3 regions of the Streptomyces cyclosori genome follow, and region 2 is predicted to be linked to each of the others. Evidence: riboswitches for the same ligand, from Rfam matches in the RefSeq annotation. Region 2 holds a riboswitch; each other region holds the start of a gene.
The links. Region 2 has a riboswitch for thiamine pyrophosphate ahead of AB5J87_RS09875 (thiamine ABC transporter substrate binding subunit). Riboswitches for the same ligand answer to the same signal wherever they lie in the genome.

Region 1 (5,742 bases), 1.7 Mb from region 2:
TGCTGGGACCTCTTCCGCAAGTTCACCAAGCGCTTCGCCTTCCGCGACGAGTCCGGCCCCCAGGCCGCCCGCGAACTGCTCGCGGCCTACGGCGGGCGGCGGGTGGTCCACGGCCACAGCCCGATCCCCTACCTCCTGGGCGAAGTCGGCACCGAAGACGGCGAGGAAGACTCGCGTCCGATCGTGGAGGGTCCGCATGTGTACGCGGACGGTCTGGCCATCGCGATGGACGGAGGGGTGACCATGGCCGGAAAACTGCTGGTCGTACGGTTGCCTCTGCATGACTGACGCGTAATCGGGAAAATCTCGGCTCGGGCGGTAGCAAGGTGATTTCGGAAACACCCTGTCACCCCGTGCCGTAACCGCTCTACCATCGGCTTATCCGTAGCAGGCTCTCCTCCGTTTCCGCCCGATTGCCCGTTCGTCAGGCGGGCTTTCCGGCCCTACGGAGCATCGGGGGATGCACATGAACAGCGCTCCGCACCTGCTGACCGAGGACCGCCCGGAGTTCGAGCGAATCCTCGACGACGCACTGCGCACCGCGCACGACCGGCCCGAGCTGGCCGGCGTTGGAGTACGGCTCAACACAGAGCAGCTGCGCACCATGGTGCTGAACGCCGGTGCGCTCGTCTCGGCAGCGGCGGCGGCCGAGTACGACCACTATGTGAGGGTCCGCGAGGAACTGCGTACGCCCACCGGCACCCCACTCGTGACGAGCGAGGGCTCGATCCTGGAGCCGCCCGTGGTCGACAGCCCGGAGTCCACCTCGGGCGCGGGCGTCGGCGCGGTCGTCGCGGTGCTGGCACCCGTCCTCGCCGGAACCGCCGCCGCGATCTTCCTGCTGGTGGGCTACGTCCTGAAGATGCTCAACCCGGAGCCCGCCTTCGCCGACACCATGCTGACCGCGGGCTGGTTCTTCGGCGCACTCACCGCAGCCGCCATCCTGGCCGCCGCGATCAGTCTGCTGCTCACCGCCATACGCAACGGCTCCACCCAGGTCATCGCCGAGCCCGAGGAGGGCGAGGTGGGCGACGAGAGAGCGCAGGAGGTCTCCCGGGCCCGGGAAGCCTGGCGCCACGCCCTGGTGGAACGGGGCATCTATCCCTTCCTGCGCGAGGCGCTGGCCGACCCGAGCGTCGGGCCGGGGACCGCCTCGCGCCACCCGGTGGGCCGGATCCCGGCCCTCGGCTACGACCGGCCCGACTTCGACAGCCCGGGCGACCCGACCCCGGGCACCCGGCCCAGCTTCACCAGTCCGGACTTCACCAGCCCCGACTTCGGCGGCCCCGAACACCAGCCGGAGTAACCGGTGTCGGGCCCGGAAGCGGATTCTGTGCGGACCCTATGTTTCACGTGAAACCAGGTGTGCCTGTTTCACGTGAAACACGGGCCGGTGTTTCACGTGAAACATGCGTACGCGTTCGCCACTCGGCGATGTATCACTCGGCGATCGGCAGATAGACCCGGTTGCCCGCGGCGGCGAACTCCGCGGACTTCTCCGCCATTCCGGCCTCGATGTCACCGGCCGCCAGATCGCCACCGTGTTCCCGCCGGATGTCCTGCGAGATCTTCATCGAGCAGAACTTGGGACCGCACATGGAGCAGAAGTGCGCGGTCTTCGCCGGCTCGGCGGGCAGCGTCTCGTCGTGGAACTCCCGGGCGGTGTCCGGGTCGAGCGCCAGGTTGAACTGGTCCTCCCAGCGGAACTCGAAGCGGGCGTCCGAGAGCGCGTCGTCCCAGTCCTGTGCACCCGGGTGCCCCTTGGCGAGGTCGGCCGCGTGCGCCGCGATCTTGTAGGTGATGACACCGGTCTTCACGTCGTCGCGGTTGGGCAGGCCCAGGTGCTCCTTGGGCGTGACGTAGCAGAGCATCGCGGTGCCCCACCAGGCGATCATCGCCGCGCCGATGCCCGAGGTGATGTGGTCGTACGCCGGGGCGACGTCCGTGGTGAGCGGGCCGAGCGTGTAGAACGGGGCCTCCTCGCAGATCTCCTGCTGGAGGTCGATGTTCTCCTTGATCTTGTGCATCGGGACATGGCCCGGGCCCTCGATCATCGTCTGCACGTTGTGGCGCTTGGCGATGCTGTTGAGCTCACCGAGGGTGCGCAGCTCGGCGAACTGCGCCTCGTCGTTGGCGTCCGCGATGGAGCCGGGCCGCAGACCGTCGCCCAGCGAGTACGTGACGTCGTAGGCCGCGAGGATCTCGCACAGCTCCTCGAAGTTCTCGTACAGGAACGACTCCTTGTGGTGCGCGAGGCACCAGGCGGCCATGATCGAGCCGCCGCGCGAGACGATGCCGGTCTTGCGACGGGCGGTGAGCGGCACGTACCGCAGGAGCACGCCCGCGTGGACCGTCATGTAGTCGACGCCCTGCTCGGCCTGCTCGATGACCGTGTCCTTGTAGATGTCCCAGGTCAGCTCCTCGGCACGGCCGTCGACCTTCTCCAGCGCCTGGTAGAGCGGCACGGTCCCGATCGGGACGGGGGAGTTGCGCAGCACCCACTCGCGGGTGGTGTGGATGTTGCGGCCGGTCGAGAGGTCCATGACCGTGTCGGCACCCCAGCGGGTGGCCCAGGTCATCTTGTCGACCTCCTCCTCGATGGAGGAGGTGACGGCGGAGTTGCCGATGTTGGCGTTGACCTTCACCAGGAACCGCTTGCCGATGATCATCGGCTCGATCTCGGGGTGGTTGACGTTGGCGGGCAGCACCGCGCGACCGGCCGCGATCTCCTCGCGCACGACCTCGGGCGCCACGTTCTCCCGGATCGCGACGTACTCCATCTCCGGGGTGATCTCGCCCCGGCGGGCGTAGGCGAGCTGGGTGACGGCCTGGCCGCCCCGGCCCCGGCGCGGCTGGCGCGGGCGGCCCGGGAAGACCGCGTCGAGGTTCTTGAGGCCACCGCGCGGCGAGGTGTGCTTGATGCCGTCGTCCTCGGGGCGCACCGGGCGCCCGGCGTACTCCTCGGTGTCGCCACGCGCGATGATCCAGTTCTCGCGGAGCGGGGCGAGGCCGCGGCGGACGTCCGTCTCGATGTTCGGGTCGGTGTACGGCCCGGACGTGTCGTACAGCGTGACGTCCTTGCCGTTGGTGAGGTGCACCTGGCGGACCGGCACCCGGAGGTCGGGGCGCGAGCCCTCGACGTATCCCTTGTGCCAACCGATGGACTTCCCGGCCTCGTTCTGGCTGGAGGCAGGCGTGCGTGCGTCCTGAATGGTCATGAGACCTACTCCCTACGCCGGCATTACCCGGTAACAGGTTCGGCGGTCGGCGCAGCCGCTTCCGTACCGTTCGTACGGATTTCAGCGCCCTCTCAGCCCGGTGCTCCGAGCTCCCGCGTGTGCAAAGGTGTCACCACGCTAGCGCCATCTCCAGCGCGCTGAACAGAGGGGCCCCTTCGTTGTTGCGATGATCGGGCGGTGACGTCAACAGAGCAGCCCCACAAAGACGCCCACGGACACCCGCACGCACAGCCTCACGGGCACAGCCACAGCCACGGCCCGGCAGCGCCCGTCTCTAAGCATCTCCGCAAGGTGATCGCCGCCGTGCTGATCCCGTTCTCGGTGGCGGTGCTGGTGGGGCTGGCCGTCCTGTGGCCCGGCGGAACCCCCGCGCACCAGCGCACCGGGGTCGGTTTCGACCGCCAGACCCAGCAGGCCAAAGTCACCGGCATCCAGAAGGTGGACTGCAAGTCGGTCAACGCCGCCCAGGCTCCCGCGAACGGCGGCGCCCCGGCCGCCGGGGGGCAGGCGGCCAAGGAGCCCGATCAGCGTCCGTGCTCCAAGGCGACGATCGAGGTCACCACCGGCGACGAGAAGGGCCGCACCTTCACGGAGATCGTGCAGCCCGGCGCCCCGCGCCAACTCCACAAGGGGCAGGGCGTGATCGTGGCGTACGCCCCCGACGCCCCCCACGATCTCCAGTACTCGGTGACGGATGTGAACCGCCGGGTCCCGATGGCGCTGCTCGCGGGCATCTTCGCGCTCGCCGTCGTGGTCGTGGGGCGGCTGCGCGGGGTGATGGCGCTGGTCGCCCTCGTCGTCTCGTTCGCCGTACTGACGCTGTTCATCCTGCCCGCGATCCTCCAGGGCTCGAATCCGCTGCTGGTGGCGGTGGTCGGGGCGAGCGCGATCATGCTGATCGCGCTGTACATGTGCCATGGGCTCTCGGCGCGCACCTCGGTCGCCGTGCTGGGCACCCTGGTCTCGCTCGTCCTGATCGGGCTGCTGGGATCGCTCTTCATCGGCTGGGCCTCGCTGACCGGCAACACCGACGACAACACCGGTCTGATCCACGGCCTCTACCCGAACATCGACATGTCCGGTCTGCTGCTGGCGGGCGTCATCATCGGCTCGCTCGGTGTCCTCGACGACGTGACGGTCACCCAGACCTCCGCGGTGTGGGAGCTCCACGAGGCCAACCCGACGATGGGCCCGCGCGGGCTGTACCGGGCGGGCATCCGGATCGGCCGCGACCACATCGCCTCCGTGGTGAACACCCTCGTGCTGGCGTACGCGGGCGCCGCGCTGCCGCTTCTGCTGCTGTTCTCGATCGCGCAGAGCAGTGTGGGGACGGTGGCCAACAGCGAGCTGGTCGCGGAGGAGATCGTGCGCACGCTGGTGGGCTCGATCGGTCTGGTGGCCTCGGTCCCGGTGACCACGGCGCTCGCCGCGCTGGTGGTCTCCGCCGACCGCCCGGCCGGCGGGGGCGCTCCGGCCGACGCGGGGCGGGCCGCGCTGCGGGGTGGTCGGGGCAGGCGCCGCAAGAAGTAGGCGGGCGCCGGGGCAGCTGTCAGCCCGCGTTCTGCTCCTCGGCGAGGATCCGGCCGAGGGCCTCGTCCAGATGGTCGTCGAAGTCGCCGAGCGCGCGCTCCTGGCCGAGCGGTACGAGCTTGTCCGTACGGTCGAGGAAGGCCACCAGAGGACCCGCGCCCGCGCGGAAGACGGCCTTCTCGCCGCCGACCTGGAGGCGGATGTGGACGTCCGACAGTTCCTCGGGGCGGGTTGGCGCGATGTGCACATCCCCGTCACCGCTGGGGCCGTTGATGCCGTCGAGCAGCAGTTCGCGCCCGAAAGCCCAGGTCACGGGCTCGTCGCCGGGGAGGTGAAAGGTCATCCGGACGGCATAGGGATCGTCGGCGCGGTACATGAGTTCCACCGGGATCCTGAAGGAGAGCTCCTCGGAGACGAGGAAGCTCATCATGACCTCTGCCAGGACCGACTCTCGCATCATCTACCCCGCTGTAGCTGAAACTGGCCAGGAATGATCCCCCCTGGCCCTCTTGACGCAATCGTGCTGGAAGGGCTAGCAGATCACAAGGAGTGATATTTCAGATACTGATAGAGAACGCGAGTGAACTGAGCAGTTTCCCCACCTCGCCGCGCAGCTGCTCGATCGCGGGAAGAAGGCGTTCTTGCTGGTGGAGGGGGAGGGAGAGGGCCATGGTGGCGGCCCCGGAGCCGGCCGTGATGGGGATCGCGGCACAGACCGTACCGAGGGCATATTCCTGCCGTTCAATGACAGGTTGCATACGCTCCGTAGCCGCGAGGCGGTCGAGCAGGGCCCTTCGGTCGCGTACCGAGTAGGGCGTGATCGCGCGGACGGGATGGCGGGCCAGATGGTCCTCGCGGGACTTCTCGTCGAGCTGGCTCAGCAGGCACTGTCCGATGGCGTGCGCGTGCCCGGTCTCCCGGAAGTCGGCCCACTCGTCCACGGCGGGCGCCGACGGCGTGTCGGCCACTCCCG
Region 2 (5,742 bases):
AACAAGATCGTGGCGGACTACTACGGCGCGCTGACGCCGATCAACCAGCTGGCGTCGTTCTCGGTGCCGGAGCCGCGCATGGCCGTGGTGACCCCGTTCGACAAGAGCGCGCTGCGCAACATCGAGCAGGCCATCCGCGACTCGGACCTCGGCGTCAACCCGAGCAATGACGGCTCCATCATCCGGGTGAACTTCCCGGAGCTGACGGAGGAGCGCCGCCGGGACTACATCAAGGTCGCCCGGACCAAGGCCGAGGACTCCAAGGTGTCGATCCGCTCCGTGCGCCGCAAGGCGAAGGACGCCCTCGACAAGCTCGTCAAGGACAAGGAGTCCGGCGAGGACGAGGTCCGCCGTGCGGAGAAGGAGCTCGACGACACCACCGCGAAGTACGTCGCGCAGGTGGACGAGCTGCTCAAGCACAAGGAAGCAGAGCTGCTCGAGGTCTGATGAACGACTCTTCCTGGGGGGCTCCGCCGCGACCCGAACACTGGGGGCCACCCGACCAGGGGCCTTCCCAGGAGGTGCCTTCGGCGGGTGCTGCCTACGATGCGTATGACGCCCCGTCCCGGACGCAGCCGATGCCCGTCATCCCGGGCACGGACGCCGAAGACCGCGAAGAACGTGACCGGGGGGCCGCTCGGCTGAGTGGCCCCCTGTTCCGCGATGAGACGCCGCAGGAGCCCATGCCCAGCTCGGTACCACCTTCGACTCCGCAGCAGCCGCAGCGGCCCGCGCAGCCGGAGAAGAAGCGGGCGGGGCGCGACCTGCGGGCCGCGATAGGGGTCGGCGTCGGACTCGGCGCGGTCATCATGGCGTCGCTGTTCGTCGTGAAGGCCGTCTTCGTCGGCGTGATCGCGGTGGCGGTCGTCGTCGGCCTGTGGGAGCTCACCTCCCGGCTGGCGGAGCGCAAGGACATCAAGGCGCCGCTGGTGCCGCTGGCGGTGGGCGGCGCGGCCATGGTCGTCGCCGGCTACGCGCGCGGTGCCGAGGGCGCCTGGGTCGCCATGGCGCTGACCTCGCTGGCGGTGCTGGTGTGGCGGATGACGGAGAAGCCCGAGGGCTATCTCAAGGACGTCACCGCCGGTGTCTTCGCCGCGTTCTACGTGCCGTTCCTGGCCACTTTCGTCGCGATGATGCTGACCGCCGACGACGGGCCGTGGCGGGTGTTCGTCTTCCTGCTGCTGACCGTGGTCAGCGACACCGGCGCGTACGCGATCGGCTGGCGCTTCGGCAAGACGAAGCTGGCGCCGCGCATCAGCCCCGGAAAGACCCGTGAGGGCCTGGTCGGCGCGGTGACGTTCGCGATGGCGGCGGGCGCGGTGTGCATGCAGTTCCTCATCGACGACGGCCAGTGGTGGCAGGGCCTGCTGCTCGGCCTCGCGGTCGCCGCCAGCGCCACGCTGGGTGACCTCGGCGAGTCGATGATCAAGCGGGACCTGGGCATCAAGGACATGGGCACGCTGCTGCCCGGCCACGGCGGGATCATGGACCGCCTGGACTCCCTGCTGCCGACGGCGCCGGTGGTCTGGCTGCTCCTGGTCGCCTTCGTCGGCAGTTGACGGATTCGCCCGCACGTCGCTGACCTGCTGTTTCCTCGGTCGGGGGCTCGTTGTCCACAGGACGGCGAGCCCCTTTCCGTATGTCTGAGACACTGGTGGGACCATGCCGAAGCCCGGAGAACTCACTTTCGTCGCCCCCCGCGGAGCCAAGAAGCCGCCGCGGCACCTCGCCGACCTCTCGCCCGCCGAGCGCAAGGAGGCCGTCGCCGCGATCGGCGAGAAGCCGTTCCGCGCCAAGCAGCTGTCGCAGCACTACTTCGCGCGGTACGCGCACGACCCCGCGCAGTGGACGGACATCCCCGCCGCCGCGCGCGCCCGGCTCCAGGAGGAGCTGCTGCCCGACCTGATGTCGGTCGTGCGGCACATCTCGTGCGACGACGACACCACCCGCAAGACGCTGTGGCGGCTGCACGACGGGACGCTGGTCGAGTCGGTCCTGATGCGCTACCCGGACCGGGTGACCATGTGCATCTCCTCGCAGGCCGGCTGCGGCATGAACTGCCCGTTCTGCGCCACCGGCCAGGCCGGCCTGGACCGCAATCTGTCGACCGCCGAGATCGTCCACCAGATCGTCGACGGCATGCGCGCCCTGCGCGACGGCGAGGTCCCCGGCGGCCCGGCCCGGCTCTCCAACATCGTCTTCATGGGCATGGGCGAGCCGCTCGCCAACTACAAGCGGGTCGTCGGCGCCATCCGCCGTCTCACCGACCCCGAGCCCGACGGCCTGGGCCTGTCTCAGCGCGGCATCACCGTCTCCACCGTCGGCCTGGTCCCGGCCATGCTCCGGTTCGCCGACGAGGGCTTCAAGTGCCGTCTCGCCGTCTCGCTGCACGCCCCGGACGACGAGCTGCGCGACACCCTCGTGCCGGTCAACACCCGCTGGAAGGTCCGCGAGGTCCTCGACGCGGCCTGGGAGTACGCGGAGAAGTCCGGCCGCCGCATCTCCATCGAGTACGCACTGATCCGTGACATCAACGACCAGGCGTGGCGCGGTGACCTGCTGGGCCGCCTCCTCAAGGGCAAGCGCGTCCACGTCAACCTGATCCCGCTGAACCCGACGCCGGGCTCGAAGTGGACGGCCTCGCGCCCCGAGGACGAGAAGGCGTTCGTCGAGGCGATCGCCGCCCACGGCGTGCCGGTGACCGTCCGCGACACCCGTGGCCAGGAGATCGACGGAGCGTGCGGGCAGCTCGCCGCGGCCGAGAGGTAGTCTGGGCGGGCAACTCGAAAATTCCGACAGGGGAGCGCCACAGCGCTGAGAGTGCGACACCGTCAGGTCGCAGACCCTCTGAACCTTGCCCAGGTCATTCTGGGTAGGAAGTTCGGTCACCACTCAAGCTGTTGCGCCCTGCCCGCCCCCCGGCGGGCAGGGCCGCGTCTCTTCCTGGTCACTCCAGGAGGAATCACCACCATGCGCAGTACGAAGAAGCTGGCGGCCACCGCGCTGGCCGCGGCCCTCGGGGTCAGCGCGCTCGCCGCGTGCGGCGGCAAGGACGACGCCAAGACCGACGGCGGCACCAAGTCCAAGACCGTCACCCTGGTCAGCCACGACTCGTTCGCCGCCTCCGACGCGGTGCTCAAGGAGTTCACCGCGCAGACCGGCTACACCGTCAAGGTCCTCAAGAGCGGTGACGCGGGCGCGGCGCTCAACCAGGAGATCCTCACCAAGGGCTCCCCGCGCGGCGACGTGTTCTTCGGCGTCGACAACACCCTCCTCTCGCGCGCCCTCGACAACGGGATCTTCACCCCGTACGAGGCGAAGGGGCTGGCCGGGGTGCCCGCCGACGTCCAGCTCGACCGGGCCGAGCACCGGGTGACGCCCATCGACACCGGCGACATCTGCGTCAACTACGACAAGAAGTACTTCGCGGACAAGAAGCTCAGCCCGCCGCAGTCCTTCGCCGACCTGATCAAGCCCGAGTACAAGGGCCTGCTGGTCACCGAGAACGCGGCGACCTCCTCGCCCGGCCTCGGCTTCCTGCTCGCCAGCGCCGCCCAGTACGGCGACGACGGCTGGCAGGACTACTGGAAGAAGCTCAAGGACAACGGCGTCAAGGTCGTCGACGGCTGGGAGCAGGCGTACAACCAGGAGTTCTCCGGCTCGGCCGGCGGCAGGAAGGCCAAGGGCGACCGCCCGCTGGTCGTCTCCTACGCCTCCAGCCCGCCCGTGGAGGTCCTCTACGCCAAGCCGCAGCCCACCGAGGCCCCCACCGGCGTCGCCACCGGCACCTGCTTCCGCCAGACCGAGTTCGCCGGACTGCTCAAGGGCGCCAAGAACCCCGACGGCGGCAAGGCCCTCCTCGACTTCCTGATCTCCAAGAAGTTCCAGGAGGACATGCCGCTCAACATGTTCGTCGACCCCGTCCTGAAGGACGCCAAGCTGCCCGAGCTGTTCACCAAGTTCGGCGCCACCGTCAGCCAGACGCACACCGTCGCCCCGGACAAGATCGCCAAGAACCGTGAGCAGTGGGTCAAGACGTGGTCCTCGCTCGTCCTGAAGTAGGACGCGCCGCCCGCCGGAGCAGGGCGCGCGCCCACGTGGTGCGGCTCGGCCTGATGGCCCTGCCGCTCGCGTTCTTCGCGCTCTTCTTCGCCTGGCCCGTCGCCGCGATCGTCGGCCGCGGGCTGCGGCCCGACGGCGGCTGGCAGCTGGGCCGGCTCGGTGAGGTGCTCACCGAGCCGGACCTCCAGCACGTCCTGTGGTTCACCACCTGGCAGGCGCTCGCCTCCACCGCGCTCACCCTCCTGATCGCCCTGCCCGGCGCCTATGTCTTCGCGCGCCTGGACTTCCCCGGCCGCGACCTGCTGCGGGCCGTCGTCACCGTCCCCTTCGTGCTGCCCACCGTCGTCGTCGGCACCGCCTTCCTCGCCCTGGTCGGGCGCGGCGGACTCCTGGACGAACTGTGGGGAGTGCGCCTGGACACCACCGTCTGGGCGATCCTGCTGGCCCACGTCTTCTTCAACTACGCCGTCGTCGTCCGGACCGTCGGCGGCCTGTGGGCCCAGCTCGACCCCCGCCAGGAAGAGGCCGCCCGGGTGCTCGGCGCCTCCCGGCTCGCCGCCTGGCGCGCGGTCACCCTGCCCGCGCTCGGCCCCGCCGTCGCCGCCGCCGCCCTCATGGTGTTCCTCTTCACCTTCACCTCCTTCGGCGTCGTCCAGATCCTCGGCGGCCCCACCTTCTCCACCCTCGAAGTGGAGATCTACCGCCAGACCGCCCAGCTCCTGGACCTGCCGACCGCCGCCGTCCTCACCCTCGTGCAGTTCGCGGCCGTCGGCCTCATCCTCGCCGTGCACGCCCGCACGGTACGGCGGCGCGAGAGCACCCTGCGCCTCGTCGACCCCGCGCTCACCGCCCGCCGCCCGCGCGGCACGGGACAGTGGGCGCTGCTCGCCGGCGTGCTCGCGGTCGTCGCCGTACTGATCCTGCTGCCGCTCGGCGTGCTCGTCGCCCGCTCCCTGGACACCCCCGACGGCTACGGCCTCGACTACTTCCGCTCCCTCCAGTCCGCCGGAGAGGGCGGCACCTTCCTCGTGCCGCCGCTGGAAGCGGTCTGGAACTCCGTGCAGTACGCGCTGGCCGCCACCGCCATCGCCCTCGTCGTCGGCGGACTCGCCGCAGCCGCCCTCGCCCGGCGCGGCGGACGCCTGGTGCGGGGCTTCGACGCGCTGCTCATGCTGCCGCTCGGCGTCTCCGCCGTCACCGTCGGCTTCGGCTTCCTGATCACCCTCGACAAGCCGCCGCTCGACCTGCGCACCTCCTGGATCCTGGTGCCGCTCGCCCAGGCACTGGTCGGCGTGCCCTTCGTCGTACGGACCATGCTGCCGGTGCTGCGCGCGGTCGACGGGCGGCTGCGCGAGGCCGCCGCCGTGCTCGGCGCCTCCCCGCTGCGGGTCTGGCGGGAGGTGGACCTGCCGCTGGTACGGCGGGCCCTGCTCATCGCCGCCGGATTCGCCTTCGCCGTCTCCCTCGGGGAGTTCGGCGCGACCGTCTTCATCGCCCGGCCCGACCGGCCCACCCTGCCCGTCGCCGTGGCCCGCCTCCTCGGCCGGGCCGGCGACCTCAACTACGGGCAGGCGATGGCCCTCAGCACCATCCTCATGGTCGTCTGCGCGGCGGCCCTGCTCCTCCTGGAGCGCGCCCGCACCGACCGGACCGGAGAATTCTGATGCTCGAACTCGACTC
Region 3 (5,742 bases), 3.5 Mb from region 2:
CCCAGACGCCCCCGGGCGGGGTGTCCATGCCGTACTGCTGGGCGTAGGCGTCGCCGTAGGGCTGCTGGGGCGCGGTGTAGGTGTCGTAGCCGTACGCCTGGGTGGTGCCGCTGCCGATGTACGGGTCGGAGTAGGCGGCGTACTGCTGCTGCCCGGTGTCCGCGCCGTAGCCGTACTGGCCCGCGTACGGGTCGGCGTACTGCTGGCCGCCGGCGTCGTACTCGCCGTAGGGCTGCTGGACGCCGGTGTGGGCGCTCTCGGTGTACATGCCGTACTGGCCGGTCTCGTCGGGCAGTGGCAGCGGCTCGTGGACCGGGCCGGACGCCTGGGCGCCGGTCGAGTGCCCGCTCCCGGAGCCCAGCACGTCGTCGGCGTCGCGCTCGGCCGCGCCCTCCGCCTCGTACTGCATGTCGGAGACCTGGAGCACCGGGTCCTGGACCGGGGCCGCCTTGGCGCCCGCGCGGCGCCTGCGGCTGGCGCCCGGCCGCCCGCCGACCGACCAGCCGGTGGAGAAGCCCCGGCGGAAGGAGAGGGTGACGTACGTCTGGCCGACGGCGAAGGCGAGGGCGCCCAGGACGATCACGAAGACCGAGGGCAGCAGGACGCCGAGGACCACGCCCATGAAGCCCGCGAAGGCCAGCAGCCGCCAGCGCAGCCGCGCCTTGTACTGCAGGAGCACTTCGCCGAGCAGCCAGAGCGCGACGACGCCGAACGCGATGTAGAGGACCGCCCAGCCCATGTACGCCCCTCTCCCAACGGCCGCCGCCCCCTTGGCGGGACGGCCGGCCAGTACGCCATATGCGACTGATCAGGGCTGCTGGTGCAGACCCAGATTCTCGTAGATCTCGAGCGTCGCCGTGGAGTTGTTGAGGGTAATGAAGTGCAACCCGGGTACGCCATCGGCGAGCAGCCGCGCGCAGAACTCCGTGGCGAACTCGATGCCAATGGAGCGTACAGCGGCCGGATCGTCCTTGACGGCGAGGATCCGTTCTTTCAGCTCGGGCGGGAAGACGGCGTTGCTGAGCTGGGGCAGCCGTTCCAGCTGCTTCACGCTGGTGACGGGCATGACTTCGGGGATGATCGGGGTCGTGCACCCGGCCTCGGCCACCCGGTCGCGCAGCCGCAGATAGCTCTCGGGGCGGAAGAACATCTGGGTGATCGCGTAGTCCGCGCCCGCCCGGCACTTGTCGACGAAGTGGCGTACGTCGGCGTCCCAGTCGGCCGAGCGCGGATGCATCTCGGGGAAGGCGGCGACGCCGACGCAGAAGTCCCCGGACTCCTTGATCAGCTGGACCAGATCCGCCGCATAGGTGACACCCTCGGGGTGCTTGACCCAGTCACCCATCGGGTCGCCGGGCGGGTCGCCGCGGACCGCGAGGATGTTGCGGATGTCCGCGTCGGCGTACTGCCCGACCATGTTGCGCAGCTCGGCGACCGAGTGGCCGACCGCCGTGAGGTGGGCCACCGGGGTCAGGGTCGAGTCGGCCGCGATCTGCTCGGTCGCCTTGACCGTGCCCGAGCGGGTGGAGCCGCCCGCGCCGTAGGTGACGGAGACGAAACTCGGAGCGACGGCCTCCACCCGGCGCAGCGCGTTCCAGAGGTTCCGCTCGCCCTTCTCGGTCTTGGGCGCCCAGAACTCGAACGAGTACGTCGTCTCACCGGTCTCCAGCATCTCGCGCACGGTGCGCGCGCGATGTGTCCTGGTGGAAGCAGTGCCAAGGGCCATAGTGGCAGGTTAGCCACGCCGTGCCGGTCCCCCAAGACGGGTGGAACAATTTGTCTTGATTGCCGGACTCTTGTCCACCCCTCGGACAGCGGCCCGCTAGCGGGCCATCGCGCGTTCACGCACGCGCTTCGCCAGGTTCGCCGTCGCCGCCGCCGGGTCGTCGGCCTCGGTGATCGCGCGCACGACCACGATCCGGTCCGCTCCCGCGTCCAGGACCTGGTCCAGGTTGGCCGCGTCGATGCCGCCGATGGCGAACCAGGGGCGGGGGGTGGCGAGGGCGGCCGTGTGGCGCACCAGGTCCAGGCCCGGGGCGTGGCGGCCCGGCTTGGTGGGGGTCGGCCAGCAGGGGCCGGTGCAGAAGTAGTCCACGCCCGGCTCGGCGGCGGCGGCCTCGGCCTCCGCCTCCGAGTGCGTGGAACGGCCGATCAGGACCTCGTCGCCGAGGATCGCGCGGGCGGCCGGGACCGGCAGGTCGCCCTGGCCCAGGTGCAGCACGTCGGCGCCGGCGGCGTGGGCCACGTCCGCCCGGTCGTTGACCGCGAGCAGCTTTCCGTGGCGGCGGCAGGCGTCGGCGAGGACGGCCAGGTGCGCCAGCTCCTCGGCGGCCTCCATGCCCTTGTCCCGCAGCTGGACGATGTCCACGCCGGAGGACAGCACCGCGTCCAGGAAGGCGGGCAGGTCGCCCTGGCGCCTGCGCGCGTCGGTGCACAGGTAGAGCCGGGCGTCGGCGAGCTGCTCTCTGGCCGTGGGCATGGCGGGTCCCCCGTTGGGTCCGGTGCGGGCACGGACCGGCCGGTCCGGTCCGTGCCCCACTGTCGGCGATCAGGTCAGACGGCGAGCGCCTGAGCGCGGCGCTTCACCTCCGTGCCGCGATTCTCGCTCAGTGCCTGCGCGGGGGTGCCGGGCAGGGTCGGGTCGGGGGTGAAGAGCCACTCCAGCATTTCCTGGTCGGAGTAGCCGTCGTCCCGCAGCAGGGTGAGGGTGCCGGTGAGGCCCTTCACCACCTTGTCGCCGTCGATGAAGGCGGCGGGCACCTGCAGCGTCCGGTTCTCACCGCGGCGCACGGCGATCAGCTGGCCCTCCTTCACCAGCTGCCGCACGCGCGTCACCTCGACATCGAGCATTTCGGCGATGTCGGGGAGGTGGAGCCAGGCGGGGACGAGAGCATCGGTTTTTGCGTCAATCTCGGTCACGGGACAAGCGTGCCATCCCGGACTGACACTCGGTAGCCGGAGCTCAGCCGACCGCGGTCTTGAGGGGCACGGAGGGGTCGGCCGCGCGGACCGGATCCAGCCGCGCACCGGCCTCGATGAGCTTGCGGCCCTGCGCCAGATCGCGCGGCCGGCCGACCGCCAGCAGGGCGACCAGCACCCCCTCGCGCAGCCAGCACACCGTCCAGGCGGCGCCGGAGGGCTCGCCCCGCCACAGCAGCCGGTCGGCGCCGCCGTGGTGGCCGACGTACTGCACGAACCTGCCGAACTGCTCGGACCAGAAGTAGGGCACCGGGTCGTACGGGCGCACCGCCTCGCCGACGATGTCGGCGGCGACCGTGCGCGGCCCCTGGAGCGCGTTGTCCCAGTGGTGGATGAGCAGCCGCTCCCCGTACCTTCCCGAGGGGAAGGAGGCGCAGTCGCCGACCGCGTAGACGTCGGGGAGCGAGGTGCGCAGCCGGTCGTCGGCGGTGATGGCGCCCTCCGGGCCGCGCTCGATGCCGGCGCCCTCCAGCCAGTCGGTGGTGGGGCGGGCGCCGATGCCCACCACGACCGCGTCGGCGGGCAGCCGTCGGCCATCGGCGAGCACCACGGCGCCGGGCTCCAGGGCCGCCACGCGCGCGCGGGTGAGCAGTTCGGCGCCACTCTCCGCGTACCAGTGGGCCATCGGCGCGGTGACCTCGGCGGGCAGCGCCCCGGCCAGCGGCCGGTCCGCCGCCTCGACGACGGTGACCGCGCAGCCCGCCTCGCGCGCGGCGGTGGCGAACTCGGCGCCGATCCAGCCCGCCCCGACGACCACGACCCGGCGCTGGGCGCCCAGGACCGCGCGCAGCCGTCCGGCGTCGTCCAGGGTGCGCAGCAGATGGACGTCCGGCATCTCCGAGGCGCCGGGCAGGGTGATCGGTTCGGCGCCGGAGGCGATCACCAGGGTGTCGTAGCGGACCGGTCCGGCCTCGGTGTCGACCTCGTGCTCACGCGCGCGTACGCCCAGCGCGCTGCGGCCCAGCCGCAGCTCGACCCCGAGCCCCTCGAAGTCCACCTCGAAGGCCGAGCCCTCGGCCTTGCCGAGCAGCACCGCCTTGGAGAGCGGGGGCCGGTCGTACGGCTGGTGGGGCTCGGCGCCGATGAGGGTGATCCGGCCGGGGAAGCCCTGTTCGCGCAGGGCCACCGCGGTCTGCACCCCGGCCATGCCCGCGCCGACGACGACCACGTGCCGCTGTTCCGAATGCGTCTGCTTTTCGCTCACCCGATCACCATAAACATCTGACTGTTCGTCAGGAAACCGGTCACGCGTTAGCCTGGCGCACGTACAAGCACTCGCGGGAGCCCGGACGCACCGGGCTGAGAGGGAGGCTGCAGCGGCCTCCGACCGTACGAACCTGATCCGGGTCATGCCGGCGAAGGGAGGGGCTGGACGCCCATGCATTCATCCCAGGACGGGACACATCCCCCGGGGGCGGACGTACTGGTGGTGGGAGGCGGCATCATCGGCCTCGTCACGGCCTGGCGCGCCGCGCAGCGCGGTCTGCGCACCGCGCTCGCCGACCCCGAACCGGGCGGCGGGGCCGCCCAGGTGGCGGCCGGCATGCTCGCCGCCGTCACCGAACTGCACTACGGCGAGGAGACGCTGCTCGGCCTCAACCTGGCCTCCGCCCGGCGCTATCCGGACTTCGTGGCCGAGCTGGAGCAGGCGGCCGGAACGGCGACCGGCTACCGCGCCTGCGGCACCCTCGCGGTGGCCCTGGACGCCGACGACCGCGCCCACCTGCGCGAACTGCACGCCCTCCAGCAGCGCTCCGGCCTCGACTCGCAGTGGCTGACCGGCCGCGAGTGCCGTCGGCTGGAACCGATGCTGGCCCCCGGGGTGCGCGGCGGGCTCCGGGTCGACGGCGACCACCAGATCGACCCGCGCCGCCTGGCGAAGGCCCTGGTCACCGCCTGTGAGCGGGCCGGTGTGCGGTTCCACCGCCGCTGGGCCGAACGGCTCTCGGTGGTCCGCGGGCGGGCCACCGGCGCGGTGCTGGACGACGGCACCGCCCTCGCCGCCGGGCAGGTCGTGCTCGCGGGCGGCAGCCTCAGCGGCCGGCTCGCGGGCGTCCCGCCCGAGCTGCTGCCGCCGGTGCGGCCGGTCAAGGGCCAGGTGCTGCGGCTGACCGTGCCGCCCGCCTACGCCCCCTTCTTGTCCCGCACGGTGCGCGCGGTGGTCCGGGGCAGCCACGTCTACCTGGTGCCGCGCGCCAGCGGCGAACTCGTCGTCGGCGCGACCAGCGAGGAGCTGGGCTGGGACACCACCGTCACCGCGGGCGGGGTGTACGAGCTGCTGCGCGACGCGCACGAGCTGGTGCCCGGCATCACCGAGCTGCCGCTCACCGAGACCCGCGCCGGGCTGCGCCCCGCCTCCCCCGACAACGCGCCGCTGCTCGGCCCGACCGCGCTGCCCGGCCTCCATCTGGCCACCGGCCACTACCGCAACGGGGTGCTGCTCACACCGGTGACCGGCGACGTCCTGGCGCACGTCCTGGCCACCGGCGAACTGCCCGCCGAGGCCCGCCCCTTCACCCCCCGCCGCTTCACCTCCGCCCCGGCGGAGTCCGTACCGCAGGAGCTGCCCGTATGACCGCCTCCCCGACGACCGTCTCCGTGAACGGCGAGGCGCGCGACCTCGCCGCGGGCACCACCCTCGCCGCCCTCGTCGCCACCCTGACGCCCGCGCCCGCCGGGGTCGCCGCCGCCGTCAACGAGACGGTCGTGCCGCGCGGCGAGTGGGCCGCGACCACGCTCGGCCACGGCGACCGCGTCGAGGTC

Region 1: it holds a riboswitch for thiamine pyrophosphate, as region 2 does, so the genes downstream of both, thiC (phosphomethylpyrimidine synthase ThiC) here and AB5J87_RS09875 (thiamine ABC transporter substrate binding subunit) in region 2, are expected to answer to the same signal.
Region 3: it holds a riboswitch for thiamine pyrophosphate, as region 2 does, so the genes downstream of both, thiO (glycine oxidase ThiO) here and AB5J87_RS09875 (thiamine ABC transporter substrate binding subunit) in region 2, are expected to answer to the same signal.

Annotation. Positions count from the first base shown of each region.
Region 1 covers NZ_CP163520.1:3,997,711-4,003,452, forward strand. The annotation lists gene AB5J87_RS17825 (metallophosphoesterase) at 1-288, shown strand, start outside; gene AB5J87_RS17830 (hypothetical protein) at 461-1,306, shown strand; gene thiC (phosphomethylpyrimidine synthase ThiC) at 1,440-3,218, opposite strand; TPP riboswitch at 3,211-3,345, opposite strand; gene AB5J87_RS17840 (YibE/F family protein) at 3,417-4,769, shown strand; gene AB5J87_RS17845 (SsgA family sporulation/cell division regulator) at 4,789-5,226, opposite strand; gene AB5J87_RS17850 (IclR family transcriptional regulator) at 5,327-5,742, opposite strand, start outside.
Region 2 covers NZ_CP163520.1:2,255,662-2,261,403, reverse strand. The annotation lists gene frr (ribosome recycling factor) at 1-447, shown strand, start outside; gene AB5J87_RS09885 (phosphatidate cytidylyltransferase) at 447-1,559, shown strand; gene rlmN (23S rRNA (adenine(2503)-C(2))-methyltransferase RlmN) at 1,663-2,769, shown strand; TPP riboswitch at 2,788-2,897, shown strand; gene AB5J87_RS09875 (thiamine ABC transporter substrate binding subunit) at 2,971-4,062, shown strand; gene AB5J87_RS09870 (ABC transporter permease) at 4,116-5,726, shown strand; gene AB5J87_RS09865 (ABC transporter ATP-binding protein) at 5,726-5,742, shown strand, end outside.
Region 3 covers NZ_CP163520.1:5,782,782-5,788,523, reverse strand. The annotation lists gene AB5J87_RS25620 (hypothetical protein) at 1-739, opposite strand, end outside; gene metF (methylenetetrahydrofolate reductase [NAD(P)H]) at 809-1,726, opposite strand; gene thiE (thiamine phosphate synthase) at 1,823-2,479, opposite strand; gene AB5J87_RS25605 (Rv2175c family DNA-binding protein) at 2,554-2,919, opposite strand; gene AB5J87_RS25600 (NAD(P)/FAD-dependent oxidoreductase) at 2,963-4,183, opposite strand; TPP riboswitch at 4,247-4,360, shown strand; gene thiO (glycine oxidase ThiO) at 4,358-5,554, shown strand; gene thiS (sulfur carrier protein ThiS) at 5,551-5,742, shown strand, end outside.